2 linked regions of the Ruegeria pomeroyi DSS-3 genome follow. The protein of the gene in region 1 interacts with the protein of each later gene in a pairwise test. Links are inferred from orthologs where the notes say so. Each region holds a gene or a part of one and is shown on either strand. Other genes may lie near its edges.

What was found.
Region 2: the proteins of lpdA (region 1) and SPO_RS05950 interact in binary tests that used the Escherichia coli proteins (3 or more experiments, as listed by UniProt). The link is inferred for Ruegeria pomeroyi DSS-3 from one-to-one orthologs.

The regions. Positions count from the first base shown.
Region 1 is NC_003911.12:350,831-354,015, forward strand. What follows is about bases 86-2,951. They hold lpdA (dihydrolipoyl dehydrogenase), read right to left. Parts: upstream 2,280-2,951; coding sequence 891-2,279; downstream 86-890. Other genes in these bases: SPO_RS01725 (lysophospholipid acyltransferase family protein), read left to right, coding at 86-765; SPO_RS01735 (hypothetical protein), read right to left, coding at 2,351-2,620; odhB (2-oxoglutarate dehydrogenase complex dihydrolipoyllysine-residue succinyltransferase), read right to left, coding at 2,805-2,951. Also shown: SPO_RS01720 (cell division protein FtsX), read left to right, coding at 1-37; more of SPO_RS01725, read left to right, coding at 34-85; more of odhB, read right to left, coding at 2,952-3,185. UniProt on the Escherichia coli protein: Lipoamide dehydrogenase is a component of the glycine cleavage system as well as of the alpha-ketoacid dehydrogenase complexes.
Region 2 is NC_003911.12:1,224,667-1,228,065, forward strand. The notes cover bases 99-3,178. They hold SPO_RS05950 (ATP-dependent helicase), read left to right. Parts: upstream 99-480; coding sequence 481-2,877; downstream 2,878-3,178. Other genes in these bases: SPO_RS05945 (sensor domain-containing diguanylate cyclase), read right to left, coding at 99-290; SPO_RS05955 (EamA family transporter), read right to left, coding at 2,896-3,178. Outside these bases: more of SPO_RS05945, read right to left, coding at 1-98; more of SPO_RS05955, read right to left, coding at 3,179-3,399. UniProt on the Escherichia coli protein: A helicase with DNA-dependent ATPase activity. Unwinds DNA duplexes with 3'-5' polarity. Translocates on single-stranded DNA with 3'-5' polarity. Initiates unwinding more efficiently from a nicked substrate than double-stranded DNA.

The sequences.
Region 1 (3,185 bases):
GCATGCGGCTCGCCGCAGGTTGAAGGAGCTTGCATGATGATGCAGTGGGTGCGTTCCATCGTCTTTACCATCGTCATCTATATCTGGATGGCCATCCTGGGGCTGCTCTTTACCCCTTATGCGCTGGTCTCGAAGAAGGGCGCGCTCAGGGCCTGCAAGCTTTATGCGCGCAGCACCATCTGGATGGCGCGCTGGATGGTCGGCATTCATGGTGAGATACGTGGGCCGGTGCCGACGGGTGAGGTGCTGATCGCCGCCAAACACCAGTCGTTCTTTGACATCCTGCTGATCTTTCACGCGGTACCGCATGGCAAGTTCATCATGAAACGCGAGCTGTTGTGGACGCCGGTGATCGGGGTCTATGCCAAGCGCCTGGGCTGCATCCCGGTGAACCGGGGCAAGCGCGGGGCGGCGGTGGCCAGGATGGTCAAGGACGTGGCCAAGGAATTTGCCGAGCCCGGCCAATTGGTGATCTATCCGCAGGGCACACGGGTCGCACCGGGCGTGTCCAAACCCTATAAGGTGGGCAGTGCGGTTCTGTATGAGGGGCTGCAATACAGCTGCATTCCGGTGGCGACCAATGTCGGGCTGTTCTGGCCGCGTGACGGGCTGCTGCGAAAGCCGGGGCGCGCGGTGGTCGAGTTCCTGGAACCGATTCCGCCGGGTGTGCCGCGTGATGCGTTCATGCGGCGCCTGGAGACCGAGATCGAGGGCGCCTCGGACCGGTTGATGCGCGAAGCAGGATATGAGACCGCGCAGGGTTGAGGCACGGCAGGGGGCGCTGCCCCCGTCGCCTGACGGCGCCTCCCTCGGAGTATTTCCAGCGAATTGAAGCCTTGAGGGCGCCTATGCCGGGGCGGCGGTGCCGCCGCCCCGAGGCTTTGACGGTGTTACGAGTGGATCGGGCCGTCGCCGCAGGCCAGCGCCGCCTCGCGCACAGCCTCGGAATAGGTCGGGTGTGCGTGGCAGGTCAGCGCCAGATCCTCGGCCGAGGCGCCGAATTCCATGGCGACGCAGACCTCGTGGATCAGTTCGCCCGCTGCCGGGCCGATGATATGGGCGCCAAGGATGCGGTCTGTCTCCTTGTCGGCGAGGATCTTGACGAAGCCGTCACTAGCGAAATTGGCCTTGGCGCGGCCATTGCCCATGAACATGAACTTGCCGACCTTGTAGGCGCGGCCCTCGGCCTTGAGGCTTTCCTCGGTGGCGCCGACATTGGCGACCTCGGGCGTTGTGTAGATCACGCCGGGAATGACGCCATAGTTGACATGACCATGCTTGCCCGCGACCTGTTCGGCGGCGGCCATCCCCTCGTCCTCGGCCTTGTGGGCGAGCATCGGGCCTTCGATCACGTCGCCGATGGCGTAGATGCCGGGCACGTTGGTCTGCCAGTCCTTGCCCACCTTGATCTGGCCGCGCTGGGTCATCTCGATCCCCAGCTTGTCGAGGCCCAGACCCGCAGTATAGGGTTTGCGCCCGGTGGCAACCAGCACGGTATCTGCCTCGATCTCGTGCTCGGTGTCCTTTTTCAGCAGCTTGTAGGTGACCTTGGCCTTGCCCCTGGCGATTTCGGTCTTTTGCACCGCGGCACCCATGACGAAGGTCAGGCCCTGCTTTTTCAGGATGCGCTGGAAGGTCTTTTGCACTTCGCCGTCCATGCCGGGGGTGATCACGTCGAGGAACTCGACCACCGTCACCTCGGCACCCAGGCGGGCATAGACCGAGCCCAGTTCCAGCCCGATGACACCGGCGCCGATCACCACCAGGGATTTCGGGATCTTGCCCAGTTCCAGCGCGCCGGTCGAGGTCACGACGGTCTTCTCGTCCACCTCGACACCCGGCAACGAGGCCGGTTCGGAGCCGGAGGCGATGATGATGTTCTTCGCCTCGTGGGTGTCGTCGCCCACCTGCACCTTGCCCGCGGCAGGGATCGAGGCCCAGCCCTTGATCCAGTCGATCTTGTTCTTCTTGAACAGGAATTCGATGCCCTTGGTATTGCCCTCGATCACCTCGTCCTTGTAGGCGAGCATCTGCTTCCAGTCGACCGAAGGGCTTTTGCCCTTGAGTCCCATCTTGGCAAAGTTGTGTTGCGCCTCGTGCAGCGAATGCGAGGCGTGCAGCAGCGCCTTGGACGGGATGCAGCCCACGTTCAGGCAGGTGCCGCCCAGGGTTTCGCGGCCCTCGACCACGGCGGTTTTCAAACCCAGCTGGGCGCAGCGGATGGCGCAGACATAGCCGCCGGGGCCTGCGCCGATGATGATGACGTCATAGGTTGCCATTTTATCTCTCCTTCGTGTGCGCCGGACGGGCTGTTGCGGCCCGGTGCCTGAATTATCGTGTTGCCGCCGGATCAGACCGGTGTCAGCAGCTTCACCGTGATATGGGCGATGCCGCCGCGTTCGTGATGCATGGCCAGTTCCTCGCTGTCGAAAAAGGCCTGGGCAGAGGCGAGGTTGGTGATCTCGAAAAGCGCCACCGCATGATCGGCGCGATCCGGGTCGCGCCAGATATGCAGGTCGCGGATGCCCGCCGCCTTGCGCATCGCGCGATCCTCGCGGAACACCTTGAGCCAGGCGTCGAAATCGGCCACATCGGCCTGCCAGAGGGCATGGGTTGCCATGGGTCAGTGTCCTTTTGATCCGGCATGTAAGGCAAGGTGCCGCCCGTGCGTGGTCCGGCGCGCGTCAAATCTGGTTGGCAATCCGACAATCATCTGACTCGTACTACCCGTTCTTGCTGGCCCCGCCCGATATTGGGTGGTTGCGGCCCCGCATCCCGACGGATGCGAGGCCAGTTGCCTTGGTTTACAGATCCATCAGCAGGCGGCGGGGATCTTCCAGCGCCTCTTTCACGCGCACGAGGAAGGTCACCGCGCCCTTGCCGTCGACGATGCGGTGATCGTAGGACAGCGCCAGGTACATCATCGGGCGGATCTTGATCTCGCCGTTGATGACCATCGGGCGGTCCTGGATCTTGTGCATGCCGAGGATGCCCGACTGCGGGGGGTTCAGGATCGGAGAGGACATGAGCGAGCCATAGACGCCGCCGTTCGAGATCGTGAAGGTGCCGCCCTGCATTTCCGCCATGGACAGCTTGCCGTCACGGGCGCGCTTGCCCTTTTCGGCGATCGCCTTTTCGATCTCGGCAAAGGACATCTGGTCGGCGTCGCGGATCACCGGCACCAC
Region 2 (3,399 bases), 870 kb from region 1 along the record:
AGCAACGTCAGCCGATAGGCGTCCGAGGTGTTGGGCATCAGCATCAGGAATTCGATGTCATGTTCGTCCAAAGCGCCGGTGGCGAAGGTTTCCGACAGATGGTCCAGATGCATGGTGATTCCACGCGACCACAGCTGTGCCTGCTTGCGGATATCCGCCTCGATCATCCGGTCGACCACCGGCACCGGCAGGCGAAACACCGACCAGGCGGCGACAGCGACCATCGCGCATAGAAACAGGACCAGACCAAGCCATCGTAAGCGCCAACTGGCGAATGCCTTCTGTGTCACGTTGCTCTCCCGCGCGCCTGAACCTGTCTGAGGCTCGGCGCCCGGATTTACAAAGTCGTTAACAGATGCGCCGCATGATCCGGCAAAATCCTTAAACTTTCTGCGAAACCCGGCGGAAAACCGAAATAACCTGTGAACAAGCCGTGAACAAACCCTTCCCCTCGGCCCCGTTCCGGCGTAATTTGCCCCCATGAGCAGTTATGACGACATGGATGCCTTTGAAGGCGTCTCGCTTTCCGCGCGCGCCATGGCGGCGCGTCCCGCGCCCTATCTGGACGACCTCAACCCCGCCCAGCGCGAGGCGGTGGAGCGATTGGACGGTCCGGTGCTGATGCTGGCGGGCGCGGGCACCGGCAAGACCAAGGCGCTGACCGCGCGCATCGTGCATCTGCTGATGACCGGCCGGGCCCGGCCCAACGAGATCCTGGCGGTGACTTTTACCAACAAGGCCGCGCGCGAGATGAAGAACCGCGTCGGCCGCCTGCTGGGCCAGCCCGCCGAGGGCATGCCCTGGCTGGGCACCTTTCATTCGATCTGTGTCAAGCTGCTGCGCCGGCATGCGGAGCTGGTCGATCTGAAATCGAACTTCACCATTCTCGACACCGACGACCAGCTGCGCCTGCTCAAGCAGCTGGTGCAGGCCGCCAATATCGACGACAAGCGCTGGCCCGCGCGGCTGCTCGCCAATATCATCGACGGCTGGAAGAACAAGGCGCTGACGCCCGACAAGCTGCCCGCCGCCGAGGCCGGCGCCTATAACCATCGCGGACCCGAGCTGTATGCCCAGTACCAGACCCGCCTGCGCGAGTTGAACGCGGTCGATTTCGGCGACCTGCTGTTGCATATGGTGACCATTTTCCAGACCCACCCGGATGTGCTGGAGCAATATCAGCGCTGGTTCCGCTATGTGCTGGTGGACGAGTATCAGGACACCAATATCGCCCAGTATCTGTGGCTGCGGCTGTTGGCGGGCGGGCATCGCAACATCTGTTGCGTGGGCGATGACGACCAGTCGATCTATGGCTGGCGCGGTGCCGAGGTGGGCAATATCCTGCGGTTCGAAAAGGATTTTCCCGGCGCCCATGTGGTGCGGCTGGAACAGAACTATCGCTCGACCCCGCATATCCTTGCGGCGGCCTCCAACGTCATTCGTGGCAACGAGGGGCGGTTGGGCAAGGAGCTGTGGACCGATGCGCAAGAGGGCGAAAAGGTCCGCCTGATCGGCCATTGGGACGGCGAGGAAGAGGCCCGCTGGATCGGCGAAGAGATCGAGGCGATGCAGGGCGGCACACGGGGCGTACGGCCGATCTCGCTGGATGAAATGGCGATCCTGGTGCGCGCGGCGCATCAGATGCGCGCGTTCGAGGACCGGTTCCTGACCATCGGCCTGCCTTACAAGGTGATCGGCGGCCCGCGTTTCTACGAGCGGATGGAGATCCGCGATGCCATGGCCTATTTCCGGCTGGTCACCAGCCCCGAGGACGACCTCGCCTTTGAGCGGATTGTGAACACGCCCAAGCGTGGCCTTGGCGACAAGGCGCAACAGGCCATTCGCGCCGTCGCGCGCGAGAACGGAGTCTCGCTGGTCGAGGGCGCCCGGATCGCGGTGGAGAACGGCCTGATCAAGGGCAAGGGCGGCAAGGCGCTGGGCGAGTTGACCGACGGGCTGGCCCGCTGGGCCGCGCTGACGCGCGGGCCACGGATCGAGATCGACGACGACTCGGTGATCGAGGACGGCGCCGCGCCGATCCAGTTCGGCGCGCCCGAGATGTCGCATATCGAGCTGGCGCAGGTGATCCTGGACGAATCCGGCTATACTGCCATGTGGCAGAACGACAAGACGCCCGAGGCGCCGGGGCGGCTGGAAAACCTCAAGGAACTGGTCAACCAGCTCGACAATTTCGAGAACCTGCAAGGGTTTCTGGAACATGTCAGCCTGGTGATGGACAACGAACAGGACAGCGGCGGCGCCAAGGTCTCGATCATGACGCTGCACGCGGCCAAGGGGCTGGAGTTTCCCGCCGTCTTCCTGCCGGGATGGGAGGACGGGCTGTTCCCCTCGCAGCGCTCGATGGATGAAAGCGGCCTCAAGGGGCTCGAGGAGGAGCGGCGGCTTGCCTATGTGGGCATCACCCGCGCCGAGGAGGTCTGTACCATCTCCTTTGCCGCCAACCGGCGGGTGTTCGGCCAGTGGCAGAACGCGCTGCCTTCGCGGTTCATCGACGAATTGCCCGAGGATCATGTCGAGGTGCTGACCCCGCCCGGCCTTTATGGCGGTGGTCTGAGTTCGCCGGGTATCGAGAGTCGTGCAGCTGCCGCCGATGGCTATAACTCGCCCGGCTGGAAACGGCTCCAGGCGCGTCAGGGCCAGCATGGCCTCTCGCAACCGCGCGAAAGCCGCAATACGGTGATCGACCTTGCCGCGGTGGCCAGCTTCACCCTGAGCGCGCGCGTCTTTCATCAGAAATTCGGCTATGGCAGCGTGGTCGGGGTCGAAGGGGACAAGGTCGAGGTCGCGTTCGATAAGGCCGGTCTGAAGAAGGTGGTGGCCCGCTTTCTTTGCGCGCCCGACGACGTTCCGTTCTGAGCGCGCGCGGCCTGCCGCCTATTGCAGCGCGATCATCGCGATGCCGATGGCGATCAGCACCGCCCAGCCCAGGCGGCGCAGGCCGCGCGGCTCTTTCAGTACCAGCGCCGCCAGGATTACCGAAACCGGGATCGACACCTGCCGGACCGCGCTGACCGCCGCCGCCTCGGCGCCCAGTTGGAAGACCCGCAGGATCAGCAGGTAGGACAGGTAAGAGGACAGGCCGGCAAACAGGATGCGCCAGGGGTTTTGCACCCATCCACGCACCACCCCCAAAAGCGGCGCCGAGCTGCCCCGATCCTCCCATGCGCGCAGTGCCGTCATCGCCAGCGTAACCAGGGCATAGGTCCAGAACAGGAAGGGCGCGCTGGTGGTCGCTTGCATCGCGGTGGCGTCCGAGATCGAATAGGCGGCTGAACCCAGCATGGCCATCAGCGCCATGGCAAAGGCGCGCGGATCGTCCAGCAGCCGCCCGTTGCCCCGCTGGATCATCAGCCCGGACAGGATGATCAGCGCCATTCC